2 regions of the Paenibacillus sp. 203 genome follow, and region 2 is predicted to be linked to the other one. Evidence: predicted binding sites of a transcription regulator. Region 2 holds the regulator's gene; the other holds the start of a gene.
What was found. Region 2 encodes CtsR, which represses protease genes until heat stress. Its sites were predicted from a motif close to ATGGTCAATAAAGGTCAAACA; they were not measured.
Positions count from the first base shown of each region.

Region 1: clpP (ATP-dependent Clp endopeptidase proteolytic subunit ClpP) is a predicted target of CtsR. The motif match lies at 5,167-5,187, and genes of this name have one in related genera.

Region 1 covers NZ_JAXCHD010000018.1:35,688-52,024, reverse strand. Annotated here, with positions in the region: gene WA407_RS25090 (gluconeogenesis factor YvcK family protein) at 1-599, shown strand, start outside; gene whiA (DNA-binding protein WhiA) at 605-1,549, shown strand; gene WA407_RS25080 (HPr family phosphocarrier protein) at 1,686-1,955, shown strand; gene WA407_RS25075 (SIMPL domain-containing protein) at 2,228-2,989, shown strand; gene WA407_RS25070 (PdaC/SigV domain-containing protein) at 3,229-4,332, shown strand; gene clpP (ATP-dependent Clp endopeptidase proteolytic subunit ClpP) at 4,458-5,054, opposite strand; tRNA gene WA407_RS25060 (tRNA-Arg) at 5,266-5,340, opposite strand; gene WA407_RS25055 (sugar-binding transcriptional regulator) at 5,610-6,647, shown strand; gene gap (type I glyceraldehyde-3-phosphate dehydrogenase) at 6,741-7,751, shown strand; gene WA407_RS25045 (phosphoglycerate kinase) at 7,872-9,053, shown strand; gene tpiA (triose-phosphate isomerase) at 9,113-9,865, shown strand; gene gpmI (2,3-bisphosphoglycerate-independent phosphoglycerate mutase) at 9,867-11,411, shown strand; gene eno (phosphopyruvate hydratase) at 11,475-12,761, shown strand; gene secG (preprotein translocase subunit SecG) at 13,103-13,336, shown strand; gene rnr (ribonuclease R) at 13,533-16,148, shown strand.
Region 2 covers NZ_JAXCHD010000015.1:83,000-99,336, reverse strand. Annotated here, with positions in the region: gene WA407_RS24075 (GNAT family N-acetyltransferase) at 1-1,186, shown strand, start outside; gene WA407_RS24070 (CtsR family transcriptional regulator) at 1,715-2,179, shown strand; gene WA407_RS24065 (UvrB/UvrC motif-containing protein) at 2,249-2,773, shown strand; gene WA407_RS24060 (protein arginine kinase) at 2,802-3,866, shown strand; gene clpC (ATP-dependent protease ATP-binding subunit ClpC) at 3,911-6,355, shown strand; gene radA (DNA repair protein RadA) at 6,597-7,970, shown strand; gene disA (DNA integrity scanning diadenylate cyclase DisA) at 7,983-9,059, shown strand; gene pssA (CDP-diacylglycerol--serine O-phosphatidyltransferase) at 9,114-9,860, shown strand; gene WA407_RS24035 (PIN/TRAM domain-containing protein) at 10,054-11,139, shown strand; gene ispD (2-C-methyl-D-erythritol 4-phosphate cytidylyltransferase) at 11,209-11,907, shown strand; gene ispF (2-C-methyl-D-erythritol 2,4-cyclodiphosphate synthase) at 11,904-12,380, shown strand; gene gltX (glutamate--tRNA ligase) at 12,420-13,880, shown strand; gene cysE (serine O-acetyltransferase) at 14,367-15,047, shown strand; gene cysS (cysteine--tRNA ligase) at 15,072-16,337, shown strand, end outside.

The DNA.
Region 1 (16,337 bases), on a different contig from region 2:
TACCGGCAGCCGAGGAAGGCGTTGTGTTAAGCGCCGAGATGGAGGATGGCACGGTGATTACCGGGGAGTCCAAGATCCCGGAAGCGGGCGGACGCATCAAACGCGTCTTTCTTGAACCGACTCACGTGGAGCCGTTGCCTGAGGCTGTAGAGGCCATTAATGAAGCCGATGCGATTTTGATTGGCCCCGGCAGTCTATATACCAGCATATTACCAAATTTGCTTGTACCTAAACTCGCTGAAGCTGTAGTAAAATCAGACGCTATCAAAATATTTGTCTGTAACGTTATGACCCAGCCTGGGGAAACCGATGGTTATACGGTAGGAGATCACCTGCAAGCTATTTTTGAGCATGTAGGGCATCATCTCTTCGACTATGTCATTGTAAATAACGGAGAAATTCCACCCCAAGTACAGGAAATGTATGCCGAGCAGGGAGCCAAGCCAGTTCAAGTAGACATGGGCGAGCTGACCGACCGGGGATATAAAGTGGTGGCAGATACATTAGTTCTGTTCCGCACGTATTTACGGCATGATGCCGACAAATTGAGCCAGCATATCTACCAATTGGTACAAAACTGGATATTAAGAAGGAGGTGAGTCCCTTGTCCTTTGCGGCACAAACGAAAAAAGAGCTTACGATGATTGAAAGCCAGTCCTGCTGTGAGAAAGCGGAACTATCTGCGCTCATACGTATGCTCGGATCCGTACAACTGTCGAATAAAAGGGTGATATTGGACGTGTCCACAGAAAATGCCGCGATTGCAAGGCGGATTTACTCCTTGATCAAGAAGCATTTTCAACTTCATATCGAACTGCTTGTACGGAAAAAAATGCGCTTGAAAAAAAATAATGTGTACATTGTCCGTATTCCCAATGGTGTGCAGCAACTGCTAAAGGATCTTTATATCGTCACAGAAGGTTTCTTATTCACTGACGGGATTAATCGGGATATCGTTCGGAAAAACTGTTGTAAGAGGGCTTATTTGCGGGGCGCCTTTATGGCAGGTGGCTCTGTCAACAATCCTGAAGGATCGTCTTACCACCTTGAAATTTCTTCGATGTATGAGGAGCATTGTCAGGCACTCGTTGATCTTGCGAATGAATTTCATCTAAATGCTCGCTGTATTGAGCGAAAAAAAGGTTTTATTCTCTACATCAAGGAAGGCGAGAAGATCATTGAGCTGCTTAGCATCATTGGGGCGCATCAAGCCTTGTTCAAATTTGAAGATGTACGCATTATGCGCGATATGCGCAACTCCGTAAATCGCATTGTCAATTGTGAAACGGCTAATTTGAACAAGACGATCGGAGCTGCTGTCCGGCAAATTGAGAATATTAAGTTGCTGGAGAGGGAAGTTGGTTTGGAGACCTTGCCGGATAAACTGCGTGAAGTGGCAGAAATTCGGCTCGCTCATCCCGATTTGAATTTGAAAGAAGTCGGGGAAATGCTTAAAGGGGTCGTGAGTAAATCGGGTGTAAATCATCGGCTTCGCAAAATTGATGAGATGGCTGACAAAATTAGGGGCGAAAATGGCCTGATTCCGTAAAAAGAGTGTCCATGGGGCTTTTAGCCCCGGTTTTTTTAGTTTTTTTTCTAGTGTCTGTCCCGGGTTAATGTTATAATGTGATAAATAAAATGGAGTAAGTAGTGTCCAGATTTATTTGATGAGGGGGTAAGCTGACATGTCAAAACATCCGGTAGTCGTACGCTTGAAAACAGGACTGCACGCCAGACCTGCTGCGTTGTTCGTACAGGAAGCGAATAAATATTCATCTGAGATTTTTGTGGAAAAAGATGACAAAAAAGTTAATGCCAAGAGTATCATGGGTATTATGAGTCTTGCCATCAGTACAGGTACTGAAATCAATATTAGTGCTGAAGGTGCGGACGCCGAACAGGCTGTAAACGCTTTAGTAAGTTTGGTTAGTAAGGTAGAGCTGGAAAATCAATAAACAAAGATTTGCTTTGTAATATGATGTATGCTCTTAGTGAAAAGCCCCTTTGGGGCTTTTTTTGTATCCAGAAAAAAGTCTTCGAACGCTCCTCCGTTAACTGTTCTATGTGTGGATTTGTTGAATATAGAGACCGTATTAAGTTCAAGTTATAAATAATTAAAATTTCCGTGGTCATGCTCTGTTTCGGAAATATGTATGCTTGGCTGCAACCTTTTTTCGTCATTTCCGTCTGGAAGGTACAAACATTTACAAGAAAGAGGTTGAATTCAATGAGACTTTGGACAAAAACAGTAGCCACGGCAGTTCTCGCAGGAGCATTAATGGCAGGGGGAGTAGCAGGAGGATTATGGACAGGGGAAGATCGTGCCTATGCTGCGTCAACAGCTTCGACGGTAAACGGTGTAATTAATGTGACTGGAAGCGGGGAAGTAATGGCGAAGCCTAATATTGCTTATCTCTCTATCGGTGTACAATCAGAAGGGAATACGGCAGCCGCTGCTCAAAAAGCCAATGCTACAAAATTGAACAAGGTTACACAACTGCTGAAAGAAAAGTGGAGCATCAGCGCAGATGACATTCAGACCAGCCAGTTTTATGTACAGCCTAACTACACCTATAACGAAAAAGAAGGGCAAAAGCTCAAAGGGTACACTGCCAACCATACACTTTCCGTCAAATACCGCGATTTGGATAAAATTGGTCAGTTATTGGATGAGGCGACCAAGTCCGGAGCCAATAACGTGGATAATGTACGTTTTTCCGTGGAAGACCCTTCGACTTATGAAGAGGAAGCCATTACTAAGGCATTGGGAAGCGCACAATCTAAAGCCAGTGCTGTAGCTAAAGCAGCCAAACGCGGGTTAGGTGCCCTTGTGAGTGTGACGGTAGATGGCGGAGAAGCACAAGTCTTTACACAACGTGAAAATGCCATGTCAAAATCGCTCTTGGACGTAGCAGGTGGCGGGACAGAGATCCAATCGGGACAAGTAACAGTGAAAGTTCAGGTGTCGGCTCAGTACGAAATGAACTAATACAGATCATCAAACGAAGCCACAAGCGGCCTGCATCATGCGTAGGCTGGCTTGCTGGCTCTTTTTGTATATCGAAACCTTTTTGTAATGAGTCTGTCATAGCTAAGGGTTATTAGGTGTACATATTGAAATCGGAGAGTGTACAGATTGTAAACTACATACAATAGGGTATAGATATAATAAGAAAAGTAATTATCACACATAGACAATACAGATCAATAACAGGAGGAATACTTAATATGAGTAAGCATGCGAAAAAATGGGGTTCAGCACTGCTGGCAGCAGGGATTTTAGCAGGAGTCGCAGCTGTTCCCGTTTCCTATATCCAGGCAGCATCGACCAAACAAGCGACAACACAGCAACCAGGAATCACCATCCAATGGAATGGTAAAACGTTGCCCGCTAAAGGTGTTCAAGTGAACGGGAGTACAATGATTCCGGTGGCCGCTTTGCGTGACAGCCTGGGGATTCCAGTAAGCTATGATGCGAAAACAACGACATATACCGTAGGTAGCGGGTACAATAAACTTTACATTATGGCTTCTTCCTCGGATGCCTACGTCAACGTCAATGGAATCAATACACGTAGCATGGATGCCAAACAGATCGCTGGGAAGCTATACATTCCTATGAGTCTGCTGAAAGACTATCTAGGCATAGATGCTCAATGGAATGCTGCTCAGAAAACAGTAACGCTGAGTAAAAGCCAGCTAAATCCGATCACCATTGCGTCTCAAACACTTCCAGCTTCGAGTAATGCGAAGGTGTCCTACAAGATTAAGTACCCGCAAATCAGCGGCAGTCAGCTGAATCCTGAGGCTCAACAGGCCATTAACAATGTGCTTAAAAAGCATGCAGAGGGTATATTGGTAGCAGGCAAAAAGATGATGGCTGAGGGTGAGGCTACAACAGAAAGACCGTATGAGTTCGGAAATGACTTTGCGATTGCCTATAACAAAAATGGTATTCTGAGTGTGATTATGCAGGATTACTCGTATACGGGTGGCGCACATGGCATGACGGCACGTAAAGGATATACGTTCTCGCTCGCTGATGGTAAACTGCTGCAATTGTCTGACGTTTTGAAGGCAAATCCGAACTATAAAAAGTTCCTCAATGCTGATTTGAAGAAAAAAATCGATGCGCTTCAGGCTGGCGAAGGATTCGGCAAATTTAAAGAGCTGGCGTCAGATCAGAATTTTTATGTGACGAGCAGTGGAGTAACAATTGTGTTTGATTTGTATGATTATGCGCCATACGCGTATGGAATTCCGGAGTTTACCTACTCGTTCGGTCAACTGCTGCCTCAAGGCGGAAAGCCTTTTGCGGAACAGCATGAATAGTAGGAGTAAACAATTCCAATTGTCTATAACCTAAAAAAACAATAAAGCAAAAAAAGCTGCCTACCGGATAAAACATCCGGGGCAGCTTTTTCATTAACCGGCTATCGAGAGGCAAATTTCTTCTCTTATACACCTTCTGGAGAGGAGCTAGTTAGCACTTTATCAATAATACCGTATTCCTTGGCATCATCAGCGGACATGAAGTAGTCACGGTCTGTGTCTTTTTCAATGCGCTCCAGTGGTTGGCCTGTGCGATCTGCGAGAATGCGATTCAATTTGTCACGCATTTTCAGAATGCGGCGTGCACGGATTTCAATATCCGTTGCCTGGCCTTGTGCACCACCCAGTGGTTGGTGAATCATAATTTCACTGTTTGGCAAAGCGAAACGTTTACCTTTGGCGCCTGCATTTAGCAAGAACGCGCCCATGGAAGCCGCCATACCTACGCAAATCGTAGATACGTCAGGTTTAATGTATTGCATCGTATCGAAAATGGCCATACCAGCTGTAATGGAACCGCCAGGACTGTTAATATACAAGTGAATATCTTTTTCAGGATCTTCGGCAGCCAAAAACAGCATTTGCGCAATAATAGAGTTGGCTACAACGTCATTGACGTCCGAGCCTAACAAAATAATGCGATCCTTCAACAGTCTGGAATAAATGTCATAGGCGCGTTCGCCGCGGTTACTTTGTTCTACTACCATAGGAACATAGCTCACGTCAAAAAACCTCCCTTAAATATCGTTAGTGGATTTGGTGGACATGCCGATTACACGTCCCTTATTTATAAACTGTTACCGTATTAACCACATGATAAACAATTTCAAACAAAAAGTCAAAGAAAGTCAAACTAATGATTTAAAAAAAAGAGCCCTCAGCGCTCTTATTGGTTAAAACATTATATAGAAGCATTTATGCGTTCATTTAAAATGGCGCGCCCGCGAGGAATCGAACCTCGATCTCAGGCTCCGGAGGCCTACGTCATATCCGTTGGACCACGGGCGCATAGTTCAATCAATGCAAACAACCAACTAATTAAACAGCTAATTGGAAACAAAGATGATTATATGATATACAACAGTGAATTGCAAGCTTTTATTAAATGCGCATATTCAGGCAAATGGTTGAGAAATATAGGTTCAGATAGACTTGCATGTGGAGCAAATATTGGTTAAGATATACGTGGGACTTAAAAAGTTATCCCGGGACGTTTTAAGACCAGTTAGAGATAGAGCATTAGAGACAGAACTTAGAAGTGTGCGGGAGTGGAAAGCATGCGAAAGATATTAGAAATACAGAAGCAGCTTCTGCCCGACCTCATGGATGTTTTGAAAAAAAGGTACACGATCCTGCATCAGATTATGCTGTCCGATGTTGTTGGACGCAGAACACTGGCAGCTTCACTGAACATGACTGAGCGCGTGTTGCGCGCCGAAACCGATCTTCTTAAAGCTCAAGGGCTAATTGAGATTGAGAGTGTAGGCATGAAGGTGAGCAAAGCAGGACTGGATCTGCTGGAACAGCTGGAGCCGATTGCGAACAACTTGTTCGGCCTGTCCCAATTGGAGGACCAGATTCGTCAAGCCTATGGTTTGAGGAAGGTGGTTGTCGTTCCAGGGGATTCGGATGCTTCTCCGTTAACAAAGCAGGAGCTGGGGCGCGCTGGAGCAAAAGCGTTGCTGAGTGTTATGGACGACGAGGATGTGGTCGCTGTAACAGGTGGCACGACGATTGCCGACGTGGCGGAACAACTGGCACTACCTTCTAATGGCCCACTTAAGGGTGGGTGGTTTGTACCGGCACGCGGAGGTTTGGGAGAAAGCATGGAAATGCAGGCCAACACAATTGCTTCCACAATGGCTCGCAAGGTAGGCGCTCAATACCGTCTGCTCCATGTACCGGATTTGCTCAGCAATCATGCTTACAACTCCTTGCTTGAAGATACGAACATTCAGGATATATTGAACCTGATTCGCGAGAGTCGTATCATCATTCACGGGATAGGCAACGCCATAGCGATGGCACATAGACGTAAACTTGATCCCGAAACCTTTGCCCAGATCAGCAGTGAGGGGGCCGTTGCTGAATCGTTTGGTTATTACTTTAACGAAGATGGCGTCGTTGTTCACAGAATGCTGACGCTTGGACTTCGATTAGAGGACATCAGGCGTACCGATACGGTTCTAGGTGTAGCTGGAGGCAAGAGCAAGGCGGCCGCTATTCATGCGGTACTGCGTTTCGGACAAGAAGACATTCTAGTCACCGACGAAGGCGCTGCTGCCGAGATTGTAAGTCATTATTTAAATGGTTAAGATGGATTTATGAATGGTGTTGTCTTGACGGGCTTTCGGGTCTGTCTTGAATATATAAAACTAAACTAAACGAACTTTGGGAGGAACTCACTCATGACAGTTAAAGTTGGTATTAACGGTTTCGGACGTATTGGACGCCTTGCTTTCCGCCGGATTCAAAACGTGGAAGGTATTGAAGTAGTAGCAATCAATGACTTGACAGATTCCAAAATGTTGGCACATTTGTTGAAATATGATACAACACAAGGTACTTTCCAAGGAGAAGTAGAAGTACATGACGGCTTCTTCAAAGTAAACGGTAAAGAAGTTAAAGTTTTGGCTAACCGCAACCCTGAAGAACTGCCTTGGGGAGACCTGGGTGTAGATATCGTTCTGGAATGCACAGGTTTCTTCACAACTAAGGAAGCTGCTGAGAAACATTTGAAAGGCGGCGCTAAAAAAGTTGTTATTTCCGCTCCAGCTACTGGCGACATGAAAACTGTCGTTTATAACGTAAACCATGAAATTCTGGACGGTACTGAAACTGTAATCTCCGGTGCTTCTTGCACAACAAACTGCTTGGCTCCTATGGCTAAAACACTGCAAGACAAATTCGGTATCATCGAAGGTTTGATGACTACAATTCACGCTTACACTGGCGACCAAAACACTTTGGATGCTCCACATGCTAAAGGTGACTTCCGTCGTGCTCGCGCAGCAGCTGAAAACATCATTCCTAACACAACTGGTGCTGCAAAAGCCATCGGTCTGGTAATTCCTGAACTGAAAGGTAAACTGGATGGCGCGGCTCAACGTGTTCCAGTAGCAACTGGTTCCCTGACTGAGTTGGTAACAGTTCTGGAGAAAAACGTAACTGCTGAAGAAATCAACGCAGCAATGAAAGAAGCTTCTGATGCTGATACTTTTGGATACACTGAAGATCAAATCGTTTCTTCCGACATCAAAGGTATCACTTACGGTTCTTTGTTTGATGCAACTCAAACTAAAGTTCTGACTGTTGGCGACAAACAACTGGTGAAAACTGTAGCTTGGTATGACAACGAAATGTCCTACACTGCACAATTGATCCGCACGTTGGAATACTTCGCAAAACTGGCTAAATAAGAACAGTCTTATTGAGCAATAACATAGAGCGGAAACAGGTTATTGTTTCCGCTCTTTATATATCAAATGTGCCTTAAATTCCTGTTTCGTAAAATTATAAGGGTGCGGAGGAATATGGAGATGAACAAAAAGAGCGTACGTGATATAGAACTGAATGGAAAACGGGTGTTTGTTCGTGTAGATTTTAACGTTCCGGTTGAGGACGGTAAAATTACGGATGACAAGCGTATTCGTGAAACCTTGCCAACCATTAACTACTTGATTGAAAAAGGTGCAAAAGTTATTTTGGCGAGTCACTTTGGACGTCCAAAAGGTCAGGTTGTTGAATCCATGCGTCTGACTCCTGTTGGCGTACGTTTGTCTGAGCTGCTGAAAAAGCCAGTAGTTAAAGTGGACGAATCGGTAGGCGAAGCTGTTAAAGCGAAAGTGGCTGAACTGCAAAACGGCGACGTGCTGTTGCTTGAAAATGTACGTTTTTATGCAGGAGAAGAAAAGAATGATCCTGAATTGGCGAAGCAATTTGCTGAACTGGCCGACGTTTTCGTGAATGACGCATTTGGTGCAGCACACCGTGCTCATGCTTCCACTGAAGGTATCGCTCATATTCTTCCGGCTGTTTCTGGCTTGCTGATGGAAAGAGAATTGTCTGTTATTGGTAAGGCTCTGTCGAATCCAGACCGTCCTTTTACAGCCATTATTGGCGGTTCCAAAGTAAAAGACAAAATCGACGTGATCGACAACTTGCTGAACATTGCAGATAACGTAATCATTGGTGGCGGTTTGACTTATACATTCTTCAAAGCTCAAGGTCATGAAGTGGGTCAATCTTTGCTGGATGAATCCAAACTGGACGTAGCTCTTGGATTTATTGAAAAAGCGAAGAAGCTCGGCAAAAACTTCTATCTTCCGGTTGATATTGTAGTATCTGACGATTTCAGCGCTACGGCGAACACGGACATTGTGGATATCGACGGCATTCCTGCAGATTGGGAAGGCGTGGACATTGGACCGAAAACACGTAAAATCTATGCAGATGTGATCAAAAACTCCAAACTGGTTGTATGGAACGGACCAATGGGCGTATTTGAAATCGAGCCTTTCGCTGGTGGTACTCGTGAAGTAGCGGAAGCTTGCGCAACAACTGAAGCATACACCATCATTGGTGGCGGTGATTCTGCGGCTGCGGCTGAAAAATTCCACTTGGCTGATAAAATGGATCATATCTCCACTGGCGGTGGCGCATCACTGGAATTTATGGAAGGCAAAGCACTTCCGGGTGTTGTTGCACTGAACGATAAATAATCAAACGCACTATGCGTGAATAAAGCTTTAGGGCACCTAATAGTTAGGAGTTGAAACCATTGAGAACACCGATTATCGCGGGTAACTGGAAGATGTTTAAAACCGTACCAGAAGCTAAAACTTTCATCGAGGAGATCAAAGGCAAAGCGGAGGTTGCAGGAGTGGAGAGCGTGATTTGCGCACCATTTACGAATCTTCCTGCTCTGGTTGAAGCAGTAAAAGGCACGTCTATTAAAATTGGCGCACAAAACCTGCACTTTGCAGAAGATGGTGCATTTACAGGTGAAATTAGCGGTGGAATGCTGAAAGATCTGGGCGTAGACTACGTTGTGATCGGACACTCCGAGCGTCGTGAATATTTTAATGAAACAGACGAAACGGTGAACAAAAAGGTTCATGCAGCATTCCGTCATGGCCTGACTCCAATCGTGTGTGTAGGCGAAAAGCTGGAAGATCGTGAAGCTGGACAAACCAAAGAGGTTGTAAAAGTGCAAACTGTAGCAGCTTTTGCTGGTTTGGCTAAGGACCAGGCTGCACAAGTAGTTGTTGCTTATGAGCCGATCTGGGCCATCGGAACAGGCAAATCCTCCACTTCGCAGGATGCGAATGAAGTGATTTCCTATATCCGCAGTCTGATTAAAGAGCTGTATGATGAAAATACAGCAAATGCTGTACGTATTCAGTATGGTGGCAGTGTAAAACCTGAAAATGTTACTGAGTACCTGGGTCAAAGCGATATCGACGGCGCGCTCGTGGGCGGTGCCAGTCTTCAACCGGCGTCGTACATCGCGCTTGTTGAGGGGGCGAAGTAAGATGACAGCACCAAAACCGGTAGCTTTAATTATTATGGACGGGTTCGGATTGCGTGACACCGTAGAAGGTAATGCGGTTGCGCAGGCCAACAAACCGAATTACGACCGGTATTTACAACAGTATCCTCATACAACGCTGACGGCTTCTGGCGAAGCAGTGGGTCTGCCTGAAGGACAAATGGGTAACTCCGAAGTAGGTCACTTGAACATCGGCGCAGGCCGAATTGTATATCAAGACTTGACTCGTATTTCGAAGTCCATCCGTGAAGGTGAATTCTACGACAATGAAACACTGGTTAAAGCAGTGCAACATGCCAAGAAGAACAACACGAAACTTCACCTGTACGGACTTCTGTCCGACGGCGGCGTGCATAGCCATATCAGTCATCTGTTCGCTATGCTGGACTTGGCGAAAAAAGAAGGCTTAACAGAAGTGTACATTCATGCTTTCATGGATGGACGCGATGTTATGCCTGACAGCGGCGTAGGCTTTATGCAGCAGCTGATCGCTAAAATTCAAGAAGTGGGCGTAGGTAAAATTGCGACTGTACAAGGACGCTATTATGCTATGGACCGCGACAAACGTTGGGAACGTGTAGAGAAATCCTACCGTGCAATCGTGTACGGAGAAGGTCCTCAATACACAGATCCAATGGAAGCATTAAAAGAATCGTATGAAAAATCAGTGTTCGACGAATTTGTGGAGCCAACGGTTATTGTGAAGGCTGACGGCAGTCCTGTAGGGCTGGTCGAAAGCAATGACTCTGTTATCTTCCTCAATTTCCGTCCTGACCGTGCGATTCAACTGTCTCAGGTATTTACAAACGCGGACTTCCGTGGTTTTGAACGTGGTCCGAAATGGCCTAAAGATTTGCACTTTGTTTGCCTGACGTTGTTCAGCGAAACGGTTGAAGGCTTTGTAGCTTACGAACCGAAAAACCTGGATAACACGTTTGGTGAAGTGTTGGTTCAAAACAACAAAAAGCAATTGCGTATTGCTGAGACTGAAAAATATCCGCACGTTACTTTCTTTTTCAGTGGCGGACGTGATGTGGAGCTTCCTGGCGAAACTCGTATTTTGATCAACTCGCCTAAAGTGGCTACATATGACTTGCAGCCCGAAATGAGTGCGTATGAAGTAGCGGATGCTGCTGTTAAGGAAATCGAAGCCGACAAGCATGATGCGATTATCCTGAACTTTGCCAATCCGGATATGGTTGGACACTCCGGTATGCTGGAGCCAACGATTAAGGCGGTAGAGACGACGGATGAATGTGTTGGACGTGTTGTAGATGCGGTTAAAGCCAAAGGCGGCGTGGTTATTATCATTGCTGACCATGGTAACGCGGATATGGAAATTGATGAGCAGGGACGTCCGTTCACAGCTCACACAACTAATCCGGTTCCGTTCATTTTGACTGACGAAAATATCGTTTTGCGTGAGCATGGAATACTGGCTGACGTAGCTCCAACGCTTCTGGATTTGATGCAACTTCCGCAACCTGCGGAAATGACAGGAAAATCTATGATTGCATCCCGCAAGTAAGCTTGATTTAATAAGTATAGGCTTGACCAACAAATCATGATTCACAAAGGAGATTAAGTACAAATGACTATTATTTCTGACGTGTACGCTCGTGAAGTCCTCGACTCCCGTGGTAACCCTACGGTTGAAGTTGAAGTATATCTGGAATCCGGTGCTATCGGTAGTGCTATCGTTCCTTCCGGTGCCTCCACAGGCGCTCACGAAGCTGTAGAGCTTCGTGATAACGACAAATCCCGTTACCTGGGTAAAGGCGTTCTGCAAGCTGTTAAAAACGTGAACGAAATTATTGCTCCTGAAGTAATCGGCTTGGATGCTGTGAACCAAGTAGAAATCGACACGCTGATGATCAAATTGGATGGTACACATAACAAAGGTAAATTGGGTGCAAACGCAATTCTGGCTGTATCCATGGCTGTAGCTCGCGCTGCTGCTGAAGCTCTGGGCTTGCCACTGTACACTTACCTGGGTGGATTCAATGCTAAACAATTGCCAGTACCAATGATGAACATCGTTAACGGTGGCGCTCATGCCGACAATAACGTTGACGTACAAGAGTTCATGGTTCTGCCTGTAGGCGCTCCTACATTTAAAGAAGCTCTGCGTGTAGGCGCAGAAATCTTCCACAACCTGAAATCCGTACTGAACTCCAAAGGTTTGAACACAGCTGTTGGTGATGAAGGTGGTTTTGCTCCTAACTTCAAATCTAACGAAGAAGCTCTGTCCACTATTATCGAAGCGATCGAAAAAGCTGGTTACAAACCAGGTGTTGACGTATTCCTCGGTATGGACGTTGCCTCCACTGAGTTCTTCAAAGATGGAAAATACACTTTGGAAGGCGAAGGCAAATCCTTCACTTCTGCTGAGTTCGTTGACCTGCTTGCTTCTTGGGTTGATAAATACCCAATCATCACTATTGAAGATGGTTGCTCCGAAGATGACTGGGAAGGTTGGAAATTGCTCACTGAAAAATTGGGCAACAAAATCCAATTGGTTGGTGACGACCTGTTCGTAACAAACACAGAGCGTCTGGCTAAAGGTATCGATGAAAACATCGGTAACTCTATCCTGATCAAAGTAAACCAAATCGGTACGCTGACTGAAACATTCGATGCTATCGAATTGGCTAAACGTGCAGGATACACAGCTGTTATCTCTCACCGTTCCGGTGAATCCGAAGACAGCACAATCGCTGATATCGCTGTTGCAACAAATGCAGGCCAAATTAAAACAGGTGCTCCTTCCCGTACTGACCGTATTGCGAAGTACAACCAATTGCTCCGCATTGAGGATCAACTGGGTGAACTGGCTCAATACCACGGCCTGAAATCTTTCTACAACCTGAAAAAATAATATTGCGCAAAAATGCTGATGGCGTCTCTTGACTCATGGTTTATGATCATGAAGTCTGAACGCTCAAAGCTTTTTCGCATGAATAAAACAGGCCTACTCGCCACCGCGAGCAGGTCTGTTTTTTGTTATTATGGATGTGTATGAGAATTTATAACTTTGCAAAGGCTTAATGGCTGAGTGACTTGCTATAGCTGTTGTTATCTACTGGAAGCTGTGGTAGAATAGAAATAGTGTTTTGCGTTAATTTCCGGCTATTTATAACATGATATGTACATGTTTTCATAAAAGAGGCTGTGTTGTTTTGCAAAACAGATGTATAAGCTCAGGAGGTGGGATTTTTCATGGAAATCTTTTTGAAAGTGCTGCTCGTTGTGTTCTCGATTGCTGTTATTGCGGTTGTTTTACTGCAAAAGGGGAAAAGCGCAGGTTTGTCCGGTGCCATCTCTGGCGGTGCTGAGCATCTGTTCGGCAAGACAAAAGCTCGCGGTATGGATTTGATTTTACAACGCGCAACTGCTGTTTTGGGTGCGGGTTTCATGATCGTTTCTGTTTTAGTTGCATTTTTTGCAAAATAAGATAAATATGTACCTTAAGCCTTCGTTTCGCGGGAAACGGGGGCTTTTTTTAGATTTTGGACAGGCAGGGATGCCGTCGATTAAATTCGTGTATACTAGGGTATGAGTATATTAAGAGCCTTGTATCAGGAGCAAGGAACAAGGACATGCGGATTTTATTACTGAAAATTAAAGGTCACCCGAGGTGGACAATATTATGATAACAGAGCAACAACTACTCGATTTTATGCGCGAGACCGCATACAAACCCATGACTTACCAGGAGCTGGAGCAGCACTTTGATATTAAGGATGCCGATGATTTCCGTGAATTTCTTAAGCTATTGAATGCCTTGGAGGAAGAGGGGAAAATTCTGCTGACCCGCACAAACCGTTATGGTGTGCCGGAACGAATGGATTTGCAGCGTGGGCGTTTGCAGGCTCATGCCAAGGGATTTGCTTTTCTGATTCCAGAGGACCGGGAGCACCCGGATGTATATATTCATGCTAACGACTTAAAGAGTGCGATGAATGGAGATACGGTACTGGTAAGAGTGACTTCGAAGGGACCTGCGGGTGGCCGATTAGAAGGCGAAGTTGTGCGGATCGTGAAGCGCGCAGTGCTTCAAGTAGTAGGCGTGTTTCAGAGCCACGAAGCATACGGTTTCGTTTTGCCGGATGATAAGCGTATTAACCGGGATATTTTCATTCCAAAAACAAGCTTCAATGGAGCTGTAAACGGTCAAAAGGTCGTTGTGCGTATTGTGAGCTATCCAGAAGGACGAGCAGCAGCGGAAGGCGAAGTGTTGGAGGTTTTGGGTCATAAGGATGATCCGGGCGTCGACATTTTGTCAGTTATTCGTAAGCATCAGCTTCCGGAAGCTTTTCCAGATGAAGTGACAGAGGAAGCCGAGAATGCTCCCGACGCGATTACGGAAGAAGAGATTGTACGTCAGGGACGGCGCGATCTGCGTGATAAGATCATTGTGACCATTGATGGTGAGGATGCCAAAGACCTGGATGATGCTGTCAATGTAGAGCGCTTGCCGAACGGAAACTACCGTCTGGGCGTTCATATTGCCGACGTAGGGTATTATGTGCGTGAGAACTCCAAGCTGGATCAGGAGGCATATAACCGCGGTTGTAGCGTGTATTTGGTTGACCGTGTCATTCCTATGCTTCCACATCGACTTTCGAACGGAATATGTTCTTTGAATCCACAGGTGGATCGACTGACTTTATCCTGTGAGATGGAATTCAATGAGCATATGAAGGTTGTAAAGCATGATATTTTCACCAGTGTGATTAAAACGAAGGAACGAATGACGTACACTAACGTTCGCAAAATCCTCGAAGAGGAAGATGCTGAACTGATGGAACGGTACAAGGATCTGATTGATGTATTCAGCACGATGAAGGAATTGGCATTGAAGCTGCGTGCTAATCGAATGCGCCGAGGCGCGGTTGATTTTGACTTTGATGAAGCCAAAGTGATTGTGGATAATGAAGGCAAAGCTGTCGATATTGTAAAGAGGGATCGTACGATAGCTGAACAAATTATTGAAGAGTTTATGTTGGCGGCCAATGAAACGGTAGCTGAACATTTCCATTGGCTCAAAGTACCTTTCTTGTACCGGATTCATGAGGACCCAGATCCAGAGAAGCTGCAAAACTTTATGGCTTTCGCAGCTAATTTTGGGCATCAGATCAAAGGTAGAGGAAATTCCATTCATCCGCGTGCGCTACAAACGTTGCTAGAAGACATTCAGGGTACGAAGGAGCAAACCGTGCTTAGCACGATGATGCTACGTTCGATGAAGCAGGCAAAGTATGATGCGGAGTCGACAGGACATTTTGGATTGGCAGCGGAGTATTACTCTCATTTTACATCGCCGATCCGTCGTTACCCTGACTTGGTGATTCACCGTGTCATTCGTGAGGTATTGGAGAATGGCGGGGCTTTAACAGCCGAGCGTCAGGAATATTTGACTGCACGTATGCCTGATATTGCGCAGCAATCTTCCGAGCGTGAACGCGTAGCTGTGGATGCAGAGCGTGATACAGAGCAGATGAAAAAGGCTGAATATATGCTGGACAAGGTCGGCGAGGAATTCGAGGGGATCATCAGCAGTGTAACCAGCTTCGGAATGTTCATTGAGCTCGACAATACAGTGGAGGGCCTGACGCGTCTGAGTGCGCTTACGGACGACTATTATCATTTTGACGAGCAGCATATGGCGTTGATTGGCGAACGCACCTCCAAGGTGTTCCGCATTGGGGATGAGGTTAAAGTTCGCGTCGCGCGTGTGAATATGGAAGATTACACAATTGACTTTGAACTTGTCGATATGAAGCAACGGCAACGCCGTGAACGGACTGGCGGTACAGGACAGGGTGGAGACTTTGCGCGTGGCGAGAGCCGTGGTAAAGGCAAAGGCCGAGAAGGGCGTGACCGCAAGGGCGGCAAGGACAAGACTGGCAAAGAGCGTAAAGGCGGTCATGATGTTACCGGGAAGCCAAAAGAAGCTGGCGCTGGTAACGGAGGGATTAGTACCGCAGGTCGTTCCGGGCGCGGCGGCGGAAACGGAGCTGGAACCGGCTCAGCTAGCAACTTCGGCTTTGGCAGTGGCAAGGGCGGATATAACTCGCCAGCATCCGGGGCAAGCAAGCGACGGAAGAAGACGTCTGCCAGCGGTATTTTCATCGGCGGAGCAGCTACACCAGGTAGTGATGCCAGACCAAACGGTGAAGGCGCAGCACGACGCAAGCGGAAGAATAAGGGCGGAAGTGGCGGCAATAGCACCGCGGGCTTTGTGCGGAAAAAGAAGAAGTAGGAAGTTAGAGTTTACTTACTTTGAAGGCTGGAGCTTCCATTGCAGTGAATGAAGCTGACTTTGAAGCATAGGTTATACGGGCGGTTTCTGTCTGCTGTATTGGATGGAAGCCGCTTGGTTTTAAGTGTGATATAAGTGCAGTTTGAAATGTAGAAGGCTTGACCTTTCTTGCTTTTACCATCTGAAATT
Region 2 (16,337 bases):
GGAGATCAGACAATTACAACGTAAGGAATTTGAAGCGGCTATTGAATTATCCCAATATGCTTTTCAGTTTACAATGTCCCAGGAAGACTTGGAAAAATCCAAGAAGAAATTCAAACCTGAGCAAACATGGGGAATATTCGACGGACATGACTTGAATGCTAAACTGACTTTGTTACCGCTACAGGTATACATAAACGGTCAGGTTTTTGATATGGGAGGCATTGCTGGTGTGGCAACATGGCCAGAAAAGCGTCGCGGAGGCATGGTTTCACGTTTGTTGACGCATGCGCTTGAAGAGATGAAGTCTGCGGGACAAAGCCTTTCTTTTCTGCATCCCTTCTCCTTTGCCTTCTATCGTAAATTTGGATGGGAAACGTATATTGAATACAAAAAGTACGTCATTCCCATTGATAAATTCCCTGCAAAACTTAAAACAGAAGGTACAGTCAAACGCGATGTCAAAGATATTTTAGCACTGGACCAAGTGTATCAAGCGTTTGCATCTCGTTATAATGGCACACTGGTACGAGATAAGGAATGGTGGCAAGAGCGGATTTTAAATGAGAACTATCGAACTGCGGTATATTACTCAGAAACAGGCGATCCTCAGGGATATGCACTGTACAAAATTGAAGATAAACAATTCAATTGTGATGAGTTGGTTTATGAAAATGAGACGGCCCGTCAGGCTTTATGGACTTATTTTGCAAATCATGACTCCATGATAACCCATGGTAAATTTATTTACGTTCCAGCAGATGACAATCTGCCATTTTTACTTGATGATCCGCGAATTCAACAGGAGACCGTGCCTTATTTTATGGGCCGTATTGTGGATGCAGCTGCTTTTGTAGAAAGATACCCTTTTGAGCAGGTTGGAGAGGTAACACGTTTAACCTTAAATCTGACTGATCGGTATGCACCATGGAATGAAGGAGTATGGAGATTAACAATTACTACGGAAGGGAAAGGTCATCTGGTGAGAGTGGATACAAGCAATTCATCTGAAAACGCTATGGTATCTGACTTGAAACTTGGGATTCAGTCACTGACGACTCTGATGCTTGGCTACCAGCAGGCTGATGATCTGTATAAGTGGGGGCGTATTGAAGGGGGCAGTGAATCTGTGTCTGCGCTTAAACGTGTAATACCAGTAAAACAAACGTTTTTATTAGATTTTTTCTGATAAAGGCCCATTTAGATCTTCTTATGTTCCGTTTTTCAGGGAATATGTGTGATTATTATAATTTTCAAAACTCTTTCTGTAATTGGGAAGAGTTTTTTATGGTATTGTATAAAACATAATTAGATTGCGAAAAATGGTATTGACCCCTTGGCAAAAATGAATAATGTGCTATAATATGAATATAGTCAAAGAAAGTCAAAGTCAATCAAACCTCCTGAGATTCTGTAGAAGTATTTTGGTGGGCCGTATAAAGTAATTTTGATAGCAAAGAAGCAAACGAGGATCGAAATGATTTGCGTATAGTTAGGAACTGCCTTTTATGAAAATAAGAGAAGTGTATGACTAATCGCAAATAAAGGCCACACTAGAGACAAAACGGTACAATTCAAATGAATGTAGAACAGGCAACAGCCTGAATACAGCTTAGATTCGTGACTTTACCGTTTGGTTAAGTTCAATATACGGCGGACTCTGTGGAGCGTGAAATGTACTTGAATACTTGCGTTTCCGTTAGTGGAGGATGATGAAATGCGCAATGTTTCCGATATTATTGAACAATATTTAAAGAGTATATTGCTGGAAAGTCCCCAAGGTTTAGTGGAGATTCAGCGCAATGATCTGGCTGACCGCTTTTCCTGCGTGCCGTCGCAAATTAATTATGTAATTAGCACCCGGTTTACGCTGGAAAAAGGCTATGTGGTGGAAAGTAAACGCGGTGGCGGGGGCTACATTCGTATTCAGCGAATTCAGCTGCCTGCACAGCATGCCATCCATACACATCTTCATCAGAGCATCGGGGAGGAAATAAGCCAATCGGCAGCAGAAGGACTGATTTATCAGTTAGAGGAGGCCCATTTTTTAAGCAAAAGGGAAGCTAATCTAATGAAGGCTGCCTTATCGAGGGATACATTATTACTGAAGCTTCCCTATCGTGATCAACTGCGAGCAAGATTGCTTAAGGCTATGCTGATCTCGTTGCTGGCGACCAAATAGTGTGTGAAAAGAGACTAACGTTTGGATGTAGGGATTGGTATAAATCCTGACATTAAAGGAGGTGCTTTTATGCTGTGCCAAGAATGTAATATGCGGCCGGCAACTTTGCATTTCACCAAAATTGTGAATGGCGAAAAGACAGAGTTTCATATTTGTGAGACGTGTGCCAAGGAAAAAGGGGAGATGATCCCTGGAACACCTAACGGCTTTTCGATTCATAGCTTGTTGTCGGGGATGCTGGATTTTGACTCCAGTACAAAGAGCCAGTCTCCAGGCCACAGTGGTCCGCAAAACCTGCAATGCAAGGATTGTGGCATGACCTATGCACAGTTTAGTAAGCTGGGACGTTTCGGATGCCCGTCGTGCTATCAATACTTTGATAGTCGTCTGGACCCTCTGTTCAAGCGTGTGCATGGCAGTACGAATCATGTTGGTAAAGTTCCAGTTCGCACTGGAGGTCGCCTGAAGGTTAAACGGCAAATTGACGATTTGAAAAAAGAGATGCAACAGCATATTGTACAGGAAGAATTTGAATCAGCTGCTGAGCTTAGGGATCAAATCAGAGAGCTTGAAAAAGAAATGACTGAAGAGTAAAGTTTGTGAAGAGTAGGAGGGATGCGTAATGCCCAATATTCGGTTTACGGAGAAGCCGCTAAGTGACTGGATGCGTGGTGATGCTGCGGATTCGGAGATTGTCATTAGCAGCCGGGTGAGAATTGCGCGTAACTTGCAGCATCTGCCTTTTCCCATGCTTGCTACCAATCAGCAGTCGGAAGAAGCACTTCAACGCTTAACGGATATCCTTCAGTATGATGATTTAGGTGGTTTTGGTACTTTTCATACATTGAAAATATCCGAGTTGGATGAGATCGACAAGCGGGTGCTGGTTGAGAAGCATTTGATTAGTCCTAATTTGGCGAACGAATCTCGTAACGGTGCTGTTTTAATTAGCGATGATGAATCGGTTAGTGTTATGATAAACGAAGAGGATCATCTGCGTATCCAGTGCTTATATCCGGGATGTCAGGTTAGGGAAGCTTGGGAACGCGCTATGATTATTGATGATGCATTTGAAGCGCATGTTGATTATGCATTTGATGATCGGAGAGGTTTTCTGACCAGTTGTCCGACGAATGTCGGCACAGGTATGAGAGCTTCGGTGATGATGCATTTGCCCGCATTAGTCATGACTCATCAAATCAATCGTATATTGTCTGCTGTTTCACAGGTAGGTCTAACGGTTCGCGGCATTTACGGTGAAGGCAGCGAAGCTGTTGGAAACTTGTTTCAAGTGTCTAATCAGATTACACTAGGACAAACCGAAGCGGAAATTATAGAGAATCTACATGGCGTGGTGCTACAAATTATTGAGCACGAGCGTTCTGCCAGAGAACGGCTAATGAATGAATCTATGCTGCGAATTACAGATCGGGTGATGCGTTCATTCGGTATTTTGTCATATGCAGCAGTATTGGATTCCAAGGAGGCTGCACAGCGGCTGTCCGATGTGCGTCTTGGCGTAGATTTAGGAATTTTGGAGCGTCCTTCCACCGCAGCGATGAATGAGCTGAATGTGATGACACAACCCGGGTTCCTGCAAAAAAGCTTTGGGGATAAAATGAATACCGAAGAGCGCGATATGTACCGGGCGAAGCTGATCCGGCAAAAATTAGGCACAACCCTTTAATATATAGAATGATCTGAAATACACACTGTGGAGGTGCAGGATATATGATGTTTGGAAGATTTACGGAACGTGCACAGAAAGTGCTTGCTTTGGCTCAGGAAGAAGCTGTTCGATTGGGACACAACAACATTGGCACAGAGCACATTTTGCTAGGCCTCATTCGTGAAGGTGAAGGAATAGCAGCGAAAGCCTTAATCGGTTTAGGACTGGGACTGGAAAAAATCCAGGATGAAGTGGAAACGCTGATTGGACGCGGTCAAGAGCAACCGACGAACATTGCCTATACTCCACGCGCCAAAAAAGTCATCGAACTGTCTATGGATGAAGCCCGCAAACTGGGCCATACCTATGTAGGTACAGAACATATTTTGCTTGGTCTTATTCGTGAAGGCGAAGGCGTAGCAGCACGTGTACTGAATAACCTGGGCATTAGCCTGAACAAAGCGCGTCAGCAAGTGCTTCAATTACTCGGTAGCAGCGAGGCTGTTTCCAGCCATCACGGTGCTCCAGCTAATGTCAGCACGCCAACTCTGGACAGTCTGGCACGCGATCTGACGGCATCTGCGAAGGAAAACAACCTGGACCCTGTTATTGGGCGTAGCAAGGAAATCGAACGCGTAATTCAGGTGCTCAGCCGCCGTACAAAGAACAATCCGGTTCTGATTGGTGAGCCTGGGGTAGGTAAAACGGCGATTGCCGAAGGATTGGCCCAAAAAATCATAGCGAATGAGATTCCCGAAACGTTGCGCGACAAGCGCGTAATGACACTGGATATGGGTTCTGTGGTAGCAGGCACCAAGTATCGTGGTGAATTCGAGGATCGTTTGAAAAAAATTATGGACGAGATTCGTCAAGCGGGTAATATCGTGTTGTTCATTGATGAGCTGCATACGCTGATTGGTGCTGGTGGAGCAGAAGGCGCAATTGATGCGTCCAACATCCTGAAACCTGCTCTGGCACGTGGCGAGCTGCAATGCATCGGTGCGACCACGCTGGATGAATACCGCAAATATATTGAGAAAGATGCTGCTTTGGAGCGTCGTTTTCAACCAATTACAGTGGATCAACCTTCTCCAGAAGAGGCGATTCAAATCTTGTATGGTCTGCGTGACCGTTACGAAGCGCATCACCGTGTAAAGATCACAGATGAGGCTATTGAAGCGGCCGTAAAATTGTCAGATCGTTATATCACCGACCGCTTCCTGCCAGATAAGGCTATTGACCTTATTGATGAGGCGGGCTCCAAAGTAAGGCTGAATTCTTACACTGTACCGCCAAACCTGAAACAGCTGGAAAACCGTCTGGAAGATATCCGTAAGGAAAAGGATTCAGCGGTACAAAGTCAGGAGTTTGAAAAAGCGGCAGCGCTGCGTGATACAGAGCAAAAAATCCGTGAAGAGTTAGACGTGACGAAAAACCAATGGAAAGAACAACAGGGTCGTACAGATTCCGAAGTTACCCCAGAGGATATCGCTCAAGTCGTTGCAATCTGGACAGGTGTTCCAGTCAGCAAGCTGAAAGAGGAAGAAACACACCGCTTGTTGAATATGGAAGAGTTGCTGCATGAGCGGGTAATTGGACAGGATGAAGCAGTTAAGGCAGTAAGCCGGGCGATTCGCCGGGCACGTGCCGGACTGAAAGATCCGAAGCGTCCAATTGGTTCCTTTATTTTCCTCGGTCCAACTGGGGTTGGTAAAACAGAGTTGGCACGTGCTTTGGCTGAATCCATGTTTGGAGATGAAAATGCGGTTATCCGTATCGATATGTCCGAATATATGGAGAAACACTCCACGTCCCGTCTGGTAGGAGCGCCTCCAGGGTACGTTGGATATGAAGAAGGCGGTCAACTGACTGAGAAGGTACGTCGTAAGCCATACTCTGTTGTGTTGCTGGATGAAATTGAAAAAGCACACCCAGAAGTATTCAATATTCTTCTGCAAGTGCTGGAAGATGGTCGTCTGACAGATTCCAAAGGTCGTGTCGTTGATTTCCGTAATACACTCATCATCTTAACATCTAATGTTGGTGCACAGGCGATTAAACGTAACTCCACGCTTGGTTTTACAGCTGTAGTGGACGCTGGAGCGGATTACGATAATATGAAGGGCAAAGTGATGGATGAGCTGAAGAAAAGCTTCCGTCCTGAGTTCTTGAACCGGATTGATGAAATTATCGTTTTCCATTCTCTCGAAGAAAAACATATTGCCGAAATTGTGTCACTCATGTCTGAAGAGCTGCGTAAGCGCCTGAATGAGTATGAGGTGGACTTCGAGTTGACAGACAACGCTAAAAAATTCCTTGCCAAGGAAGGCTTTGATCCAGCGTATGGTGCGCGTCCATTGCGTCGTGCAATCCAGAAGCATATTGAAGATCGCCTGTCCGAGGAACTGTTGACTGGCAACATTACTAAAGGTGACTCACTCTTCATTGATGAGGAGAACGGTGCATTGACTGTAACCAAAAAGGATAATGTATCTGCCAAGTCCTAAAGCAGTTTACTAAATAAGATAGCAGAAAAGGGTGTCTCGCAAGCTGGAAAGCTATTGCGAAGACACCCTTTTTGTGTATAAAACACGGTGAAAAGGTTGGGTAAATGCTTTGGGAAAGTTTGTGATATTGCTTTACGTCCGCCAAGCTTCAATGGTAAACTTTTATTGTTACAGCTCTTTCTGGGTTGTATGAACATAAATTTGACATCATCGTCGTCAATAAGGAGCCAGGGAACAAAGTATGGCTAAAGTGAAAACTAAATTTTCCTGTACGGAATGTGGTTATGAATCGCCCAAATGGTACGGAAAATGTCCTGGATGCCAGGCATGGAATTCCATGGTCGAAGAAACGGAAAGCGTTGTAAAAACTCAAGGAATGGGGTCTTCCCTTCTTACTCATAGCACAAAAGACAAGCCACTCCCTATTATAGAGGTGGAGAGTGGCAAAGAAACACGAATTTTGACGGGAATTGGCGAATTGAATCGAGTACTCGGTGGAGGTGTGGTGCCGGGTTCACTCGTTTTGGTGGGCGGTGATCCGGGAATCGGTAAATCTACGCTCATGCTGCAAACATCTAATGAACTGGCTTTAACTGGTTTAAAGGTGCTGTACGTGTCTGGTGAGGAATCTGTCCGTCAAACGAAACTCCGTGCAGATCGGCTTGGTGCCTTGTCCCCCAGCCTATACGTATTATGTGAGACGAATTTGGAGACGATTGAAGAAGCGGTGGACAGCTTGAAGCCGGAGTTTTTGGTCATCGACTCGATACAGACTGTATATTTGCCTGAGGTGACGAGTGCACCAGGTAGTGTGGCTCAGGTGCGGGAGTGTACTTCACGCTTTATGCGAATTGCCAAGGGGCTAGGTATTGCTACGGTATTGGTAGGACATGTGACCAAGGAAGGGGCCATTGCAGGTCCGCGTTTGTTGGAGCATATGGTTGATTGTGTACTTTATTTTGAAGGAGAGCGTCACCATACGTATCGGCTTTTGCGTGCAGTTAAAAATCGTTTCGGTTCTACAAATGAAATTGGTATTTTTGAAATGGCTGAAAGCGGTTTGCGTGAGGTGTCGAATCCTTCTGAACTTTTCCTGTCTGAACGACCACTGGGTGTGGCAGGTTCTACTGTTGTAGCCAGTATGGAAGGAACCCGACCTGTATTGGTTGAACTGCAAGCATTGATTGCAGCTACACATTTTCCCTCTCCACGCCGAATGGGCACAGGAGTCGACCATCATCGAATGGGATTAATCATAGCCGTGCTAGAAAAGCGGATGGGCATGTTTTTGCAAAACCAGGACGCTTATCTCAACGTAGCCGGAGGCGTGAAGTTGGATGAACCGGCGGTGGATTTGGCTATAGCTGTGAGTATTGCTTCCAGCTTTAGAGATGCTCCTACAAAGCCGTATGATGTGATTTTTGGCGAGGTGGGACTGACAGGTGAGGTGCGCGCGGTATCCCGAGCAGAACAGCGAGTACGAGAAGCGGAGAAGCTAGGTTTCAAACGGGTGATCATGCCGGAGAAAAGCTTGAAGGGCTGGACACATCCGAAAGGGATACAAATTATAGGAGTAGGAACGGTGGCAGATGCACTGGCAGCCGCATTAGATTAGGGGGCATTGAGAATGAAAGAAGCGAGCCAACTGGATAAAATGAACGATTTGCTGCGGCTTGTGGCACCGGGAACTCCCTTTCGCGACGGGTTGGAAAACGTTTTGCGTGCCAAAACGGGTGCTCTTCTGGTCGTTGGCTATAGCCCAGAAGTTATGGAAGTCGTGGATGGCGGTTTCTCCATCAATTGTGATTTTTCACCGAACTATTTGTATGAATTGGCTAAAATGGACGGCGCAATCATATTGAGCGAGGATTTAAAACGAATTTTATATGCCAATACGCAACTGATTCCGGACTCCTCCATTTCTTCAATTGAGACGGGAATTCGGCACCGGACAGCAGAACGAGTTGCAAAGCAGACTGGCAAATTAGTTGTGTCTATTTCCCAACGGCGTAATATTATTACCTTGTATCAGGGGACATTACGGTATGCGCTCAAGGAAATCGGAGTTATTTTAACGAAAGCCAATCAGGCTATTCAGACATTAGAAAAATATAGATCCGTGTTGGGGCAAGCCTCTACGAATTTGACAGCATCTGAATTTGAAGAGCTGGTTACCATGCCGGAAGTCGTTAATGTCATCCAGCGGATCGAAATGGTGCTGCGCATCAAAATGGAAATCAAACGATTTATTAACGAGCTCGGAAATGAGGGCCGTCTGATTAGTATGCAGATGGAAGAGCTTGTCAGCAACATTGAGGAAGAAGCTTGGTTGCTGTATAAGGATTATGCCAAAGACGATAGCGACGAGAAGATTCGTGAAATTATATTGGGACTCAAACGTTCTACGGACGATGAATTGTTGGATGTGAATCATATTGTACGTTTACTAGGCTACCCTTCTTCAGCTGCGACATCAGAGGAGTATATTGCTGCACGTGGCTACCGGGTACTGAACAAGATACCGCGTTTGCCGAATGTGATTATTCATAATCTGGTGGAGCGGTTTGGACGTTTTCCACATGTCATCACAGCAACGATAGAAGAATTGGATGAAGTGGATGGTATTGGAGAGGTTCGTGCGCGTACGATTAAAGAAGGTCTTAAACGTTTGCAGGAACAAGTTTTCATTGACAGGCAAATGTAAATGTAATACAGTGAAAGGATTATAATGGAACAATTCATACATTGAGGTGAAGAGATGATTACCAAATCAATTCCGAACATGTGTACCTTAGGTAACTTGTTTCTCGGAATGATCGCCATTTTATTGGCTGTAGACGGAAAATACAGTCTTGCCGCTATTATGGTTATTGTCGCCATGTTGTTGGACGGACTGGATGGTAGGATGGCCCGGGTCCTGAATGCCCAAAGCGAATTCGGTAAAGAACTGGACTCCTTATCAGATATGATATCTTTTGGTGTTGCTCCCGCAGTTATTATGTACATGGTTGCTTTTCATGATGCGAATTCGGCTCTCGCTTGGACGGTTACTGCCATTTTCCCGATGTGCGGAGCGTTGCGTTTGGCTCGATTTAACGTACGTCCTGGTGTACCAGGTTATTTTACGGGGTTGCCAATTCCGGCAGCAGGTGGCGTATTAGCCACTTTGTCCTTATTCCATAACGATATTTCATTGTTATACATGTCGATTGCCATGTTGCTGGTTTCTTATTTGATGGTCAGCTCCATGAGATATCCGAATTTTAAAAAGGTCGGCCTTCCGAAAAAAGCGATCTGGGTTGCTCCATGGGTCGTAATTGCAGCGGTGGTGTTGGCTGTTAAATTCCCTGACCAGCTGTCGAAGCTGATTTTTGTACCGCTGGTGCTGTATGCATTGTATGGTATGAAGCTGAACATTCGTAAGCTGTCACGCAGACGTGGACGTGATCGGGAGCGTTCCAGTCAGGAAGAACAGGACGATCAATATCGTCATTCACAGCGCTAGTATCAAGCAAGAACAAGAATAAGCATTTATTTCCTTGAATCATTTTAGGGAGATAAATGCTTTTTTTTATGCATAAAAAGTGAAAACACAGGGTTAGTTATGTGGGAAATGGATCATACTGGTAAGAGAAATGCTATGTATCCAACAAGCAGCAGACTATATGCAAAGAAAATAAAGGAGGTATAGAGACTCAATGTGGAGAAAGGCTATTTTAACTTTTACAGGATTGTGCGGAGCATGGTTTGGCTATACGTTATACCAGCGGGTAGGAGGCATTGTATCGTGGATGCCACAATGGTTGAGTGATGGGTCTTTACCGGGAATGATTGTTTGGATGATGGCGGGAGCAGTGCTATTTATGGCTGGGTGTTCATTCGCAGGGGCATCCGTGGCAAATCGATTGCAGCAGGGCATTGAAGGCTTGGTACGAATTCCGATGAACGAGATGATGGCAGGTGTGATTGGTTTAGCGGTGGGATTGACGCTTTCCTTAGCAGTTTATCCGCTTTTTTCATGGTTGGGGGCCCCGGGTCAACTTATCCAGACCGCTGTTACCGTGATATGCGGATATGTAGGACTGATGGTTGGACTAGAAAAGCGGGACGAGCTATCTTCCTTTTGGAGTTCTGGTTTTTTTGGTCGGGGAACGGGTGTAGAAGAACGCAAGCTGGAGGAACATAAAATATTGGACACCAGCGTCATTATAGATGGACGTATTGCAGATATTTGCAAGACAGGTTTTATTGAAGGAACGATTGTGATTCCTGAATTTGTGCTGGAGGAGCTTCAGCATATTGCAGATTCATCAGATTTACTTAAGCGTAATCGTGGACGCCGGGGGCTGGATATTTTGAATAAAATCCAAAAAGAGCTGGATGTGAATGTGCTCATTTACGAAGGTGATTTTGAGGAAATTTCAGAGGTCGACAGTAAGCTGGTCAAGCTGGCAAAGGTGTTGCAGGGTAAAGTTGTAACTAATGATTTTAACCTGAATAAAGTATGCGAACTGCAAGGTGTATCGGTGCTGAATATTAACGATTTGGCCAATGCAGTGAAGCCTGTCGTATTGCCCGGTGAGGAAATTATGGTGCAGATTATTAAAGACGGCAAGGAGCATGGGCAGGGCGTAGCCTATCTGGATGATGGCACGATGATTGTTGTGGAAGGCGGACGTGACTATATTGGCTCTCTGATGGAGGTACTGGTCACGAGTGTACTTCAGACCTCTGCCGGCCGTATGATCTTTGCTAAACCAAAATTATTGGAAAAAGCTCAATAAACGCGGTATGATGAAGTAGATGTGTTATCATACGGATCGTCCAAAGCGATCAGGGCAGGAGTTATTTGAATGAACAATCGGGTAGGAGTTGTCATTGTGGCAGCAGGGCGCGGCTCCCGTATGGGGACGCAGGAGAGCAAGCAATTTCTGCTTTTGCGGGACAAGCCCATCTTCATACATACACTTGAAATATTCGCAGCTATGCCCGAAGTGGATGAAATGGTGATGGTGACTGGGACAGGAGATGTGGAACGCTGCCGAGATTGGATTCATCAATACAAAATCGGTAAAAATGTACGGGTGGTGGCTGGTGGCAATGAACGCCAGCATTCGGTTTATCGCGGTCTGCGCCACTTACAAGTGGATTGGGTGATGGTGCATGATGGTGTGCGTCCACTCATTCAACCTGAGCTTGTACGTTCATGCCTTGAGGCAGCCCAGCGTACTGGTGCTTCTGTAGCGGCAGTACCTGTAAAGGATACAGTCAAGCAAGTGAACGGGGATGGTATCATTACAGCAACGCCGGATCGCCGAAGTCTGTGGAGTATTCAAACGCCACAGACTTTTCGTCTTTCCGATCTGCTGCGAGCCTATGAGGAAGCGGAGCAGTCGGGATTCTTGGGAACAGATGATTCTATGCTGATAGAGCGGCTAGGAATTCCGGTTACTGTCGTTCAAGGCAGCTACAAGAACATCAAAATTACTACGCCTGAGGATTTGGATATGGCGGCGTTATGGGTAAAAACAGAGGGAGAGGATATCAAATGATCAGAGTGGGACAAGGATTTGACGTCCACCAGCTGGTGGAAGGAAGGCCATGCATCATCGGTGGTGTGAATATTCCGTATGAAAAAGGTTTGTTGGGCCATTCCGATGCAGACGTGCTGCTGCATGCCATTAGTGATGCTATCCTAGGCGCGCTTGGCTTGGGAGACATCGGGAAGCATTTTCCGGATAATGACCCAGAATTTAAGGATGCCGACAGTCTTAAGCTACTGGAGCATGTGTGGGGGCTAGCTAAAGAGCGAGGATATCGCTTGGGGAATATCGATTCTACGATTATCGCACAAAAGCCCAAAATGGCATCGTATATTCCGCAGATGAATGAAGTCATCGCACGGGCGCTGGAAGCAGAGGAGCTATCCCAGGTGAACGTCAAGGCGACCACGACAGAGCAACTCGGGTTTCCCGGACGGGGTGAAGGAATCGCGGCTCAATCGGTTGTCTGTCTTATCAAGTAAATGCTATCATCTTGAGTAATTCAATTTGGAGGAGATTATATGAGCACGGAAGTTCGTGTACGCTATGCACCAAGCCCTACAGGGCATCTGCACATTGGAAATGCCAGAACGGCATTATTTAATTATTTGTTTGCTCGCAATCAAGGTGGAAAATTTATTATTCGTATTGAAGACACAGATGTGAAGCGCAATATTGAGGGCGGAGAAGAAAGCCAACTTAAATATTTGAAATGGTTGGGTATGGACTGGGATGAGAGCGTAGACGTGGGAGGCGAGTTTGGACCTTATCGTCAGACGGAACGCTTGGACATATATAAAACGTACTGGCAGGATTTGCTGGATCGTGGTTTGGCTTATCGCTGTTACTGCACTGAAGAAGAGCTGGAGCGCGAGCGTGAAGAACAGACGGAACGTGGGGAGACACCACGCTATTCTGGAAAACATCGTGATCTAACAGAAGAACAGTGCCAGGCATTCGAAGCAGAGGGCCGTGTACCAAGTATTCGTTTTCGCGTACCGGAAGATCGTGAATATACGTTTGACGATATCGTTAAAGGTCAAATTACGTTTAATTCCAAGGAAAGCGGCGATTTTGTTATCGTCAAAAAGGATGGTATTCCGACATATAACTTCGCTGTAGCGGTTGACGATTATTTGATGAAAATATCGCATGTACTACGGGGCGAAGACCATGTTTCCAATACACCGCGGCAGTTGATGATCTTTGAAGCTCTCGGCTGGGAACCGCCACGCTTCGGTCATATGACGCTGATTGTAGGCGAGGATCACAAAAAGCTCAGTAAGCGTAACGAATCCATTATTCAGTTCATGGAGCAGTATGATAAGTTGGGCTATTTGCCAGAAGCTATATTCAACTTCATTGCACTACTGGGCTGGTCCCCGGAAGGCGAAGAAGAGATCTATGATCGGGAACAACTGATTTCGATTTTCGATCCTAATCGTTTGTCCAAAAGTCCAGCTGTGTTTGATACAAATAAGCTTGCTTACCTAAACAATCACTATATTAAAAAGGCTGATCCTGAGCGAATTGCCAGTATGGCGATTCCACATCTCCAGGCAGCGGGGCTGTTGCCAACTGAACTGTCTTCGGAACAACTGGATTGGGCTAAGGCCCTTGTTCGTTTATACCAGGAACAGATGACTTCTGCATCCGATATTGTAGCGTTGTCTGAGTTGTTTTTCCGTTCACATCTGGAACTGGATGCTGAAGCAGCAGCTGTATTGGCCGAAGAGCAGGTTCCTGAGGTACTTAGAGCTTTTACGGGTAAAGTTGAAACGAGCGAGGAATTTACAGCTCCACAAATGGCTAAGCTGATCAAGGAAGTTCAAAAGGAAACGGGTTTTAAGGGAAAACAACTATTCATGCCGATTCGTGTGGCTCTTACAGGCCAAACGCATGGACGAGATCTGAATGAAACCATCTTTTTGCTCGGACGTGACAAGGTACTGGATCGTCTCAAGGCACAAATTAAAGGCTGATATTTCTTGTCAATTTGTTGTCTTTTCGCTATAATGACTCCATTGATACGGATTGATATTTACGTGTAAAGGCTGCGAACAGGAGAAGTACACTGCATAGGGGCATCTGCCAGAGAGGACGGTCGAGGGGAAACTCCAGGCTGAGAGCCGTCCAGATGACCTGCGGAGGAAATGCGCCTGGGAGCCGTGCGCCCGAACTTTCATTAGCGTCAAATGCTGATGTGACAAGGGCGTGCCGAGTCGTTCCCGTTACAGGACGCCAAAGACGGACTGTCTGCTTTTTATGCAGCAGATATGTTCGAAGCAGAGTGGGACCACGTTCATGCGTCTCTGCAGCTTAGGCTGCGGAGACGCTTTTTCTTTTTTATCAGACTCAGACTCGTTATAGATTGAAAAATGTCGAAGAGTGCTGGTGGATGCGAAAATTGGCGGAACGTGAAGTGTTGTGATGATGCGGCAAGGATATGAAGGGAAAAGGAGGGCGACATGTTCAGACATTTCAAATCCGACATTCAGACTGTTTTGGATAATGATCCGGCCGCCCGGAGTAAGCTGGAGGTCATTTTTACGTATTCCGGCGTTCATGCCCTTTGGGCACATCGAATCGCACATTGGTTTTATTTGCGAAACTGGTGTACTCTAGCCCGTGTTATATCCCAGGTATCAAGGTTTATGACAGGCATTGAAATTCATCCTGGCGCTCGTATCGGAAATCGGCTGTTCATTGATCATGGCATGGGAGTTGTCATCGGTGAAACCTGTGAGATTGGCGACGATGTCATATTGTATCAGGGGGTCACACTCGGCGGGACTGGGAAAGAGAAAGGGAAGCGCCATCCGACCATTGGGAATAATGTTGTTATCGGCTCGGGTGCAAAGATATTAGGCTCTTTCACGATTGGGGCACAATCCAACATTGGCTCTAACTCGGTTGTGCTCAAAGAAGTTCCACCAAACAGTACGGTGGTGGGCATCCCGGGGCGAGTTGTCAGACAGGATGGTAGGCGTCCAGACCGACTTAGTCATCAATTGCCTGATCCGGTTGTGGACTCTATGCGAGAACTTCAACGGGAAATAGAACGTTTGCGTGCAGAAATGTCTGATTTGAAGGATGGGGCATCTGCTCAGAAACATCAGGTGACCCAAGAGAATAAATTAGAAAAATGATTTTCATGAGGGAGGAACATAACAATGCCGCTTCAAATTTATAATACAATGACGAGGAGTCGGGAGCCTTTTGTGCCACTGGAGCCTGGAAAGGTTAAAATGTATGTATGCGGACCTACCGTGTATGATTACATTCATATTGGCAATGCACGACCTGTAATTGTATTTGACGTGGTGCGCAGCTACCTGGAGTACTTGGGCTATGATGTAAACTATGTGGTGAATTTTACGGATGTCGATGATAAATTAATCCGCAAAGCTCGGGAACTTGATATGGATGTTTCGGCAGTTGCTGAGAAATTTATTGCTGCCTACCATGAGGATCTGGCAGGATTGAATGTTCCTGCTGCCAGTATGAACCCTCGTGTAACAGAGAGCATGGACCTGATTATTGATTTTATTAAGGAATTGGTAGACAAGGACTATGCCTATGAGAATGATGGCGATGTGTTCTATCGAACCAAAAAGTTCAAAGATTACGGACAACTGTCAGGTCAAAATCTGGAAGAGCTTCAGTTCGGTATTCGCATCAATGTGGATGAGCGCAAGGAAAATGCTGAGGACTTTGTACTCTGGAAGGCAGCGAAACCGGGCGAAATTTATTGGTCGAGCCCTTGGGGAGATGGACGACCAGGCTGGCATATCGAATGCTCTGCTATGGCTCGCCATTATTTGGGGGATACACTGGATATTCATGGGGGCGGACAGGATCTGCAATTTCCGCATCATGAATGTGAATGCGCACAATCCGAAGTGATCACGGGTAAGCCATTATCTCGCTACTGGATGCATAACGGCTATATTCGCATAGATAATGAAAAAATGTCGAAATCACTCGGTAATGGTATTTTGGTTAAAGATTTGCGCGCTCATCACAAGCCGGAGGCTTTACGTTATTTTATGTTGTCGACGCATTATCGGAATCCTTTGAACTACAACCAAGAGACTATGAGTCAGGCAGAGAACAGTGTCGAGCGGATCGCCAATGCAGTTGCCAATGTGAAGCATCGTTTAGCTAATGCGCTGGAAGGTAATGGGGGAGTATCGACGGAACTGCAAACGAAGCTCGACGGAATTTTGCAGCAGTTTGGCGAAAAAATGAATGATGATTTCAATACACCTGATGCGATTACTGCTGTATTTGATTGGGTTAGCGAAGCAAACCATTTGTTGCAGCGAGATGTCGTACATCAGGCGGAACTACAAGCTGTATTGCATACCTTTCAATCGATGAATAACGTTCTTCGCATTTATTCGGAACCGAGTGAAGAGTTGCTGGATGACGAAATT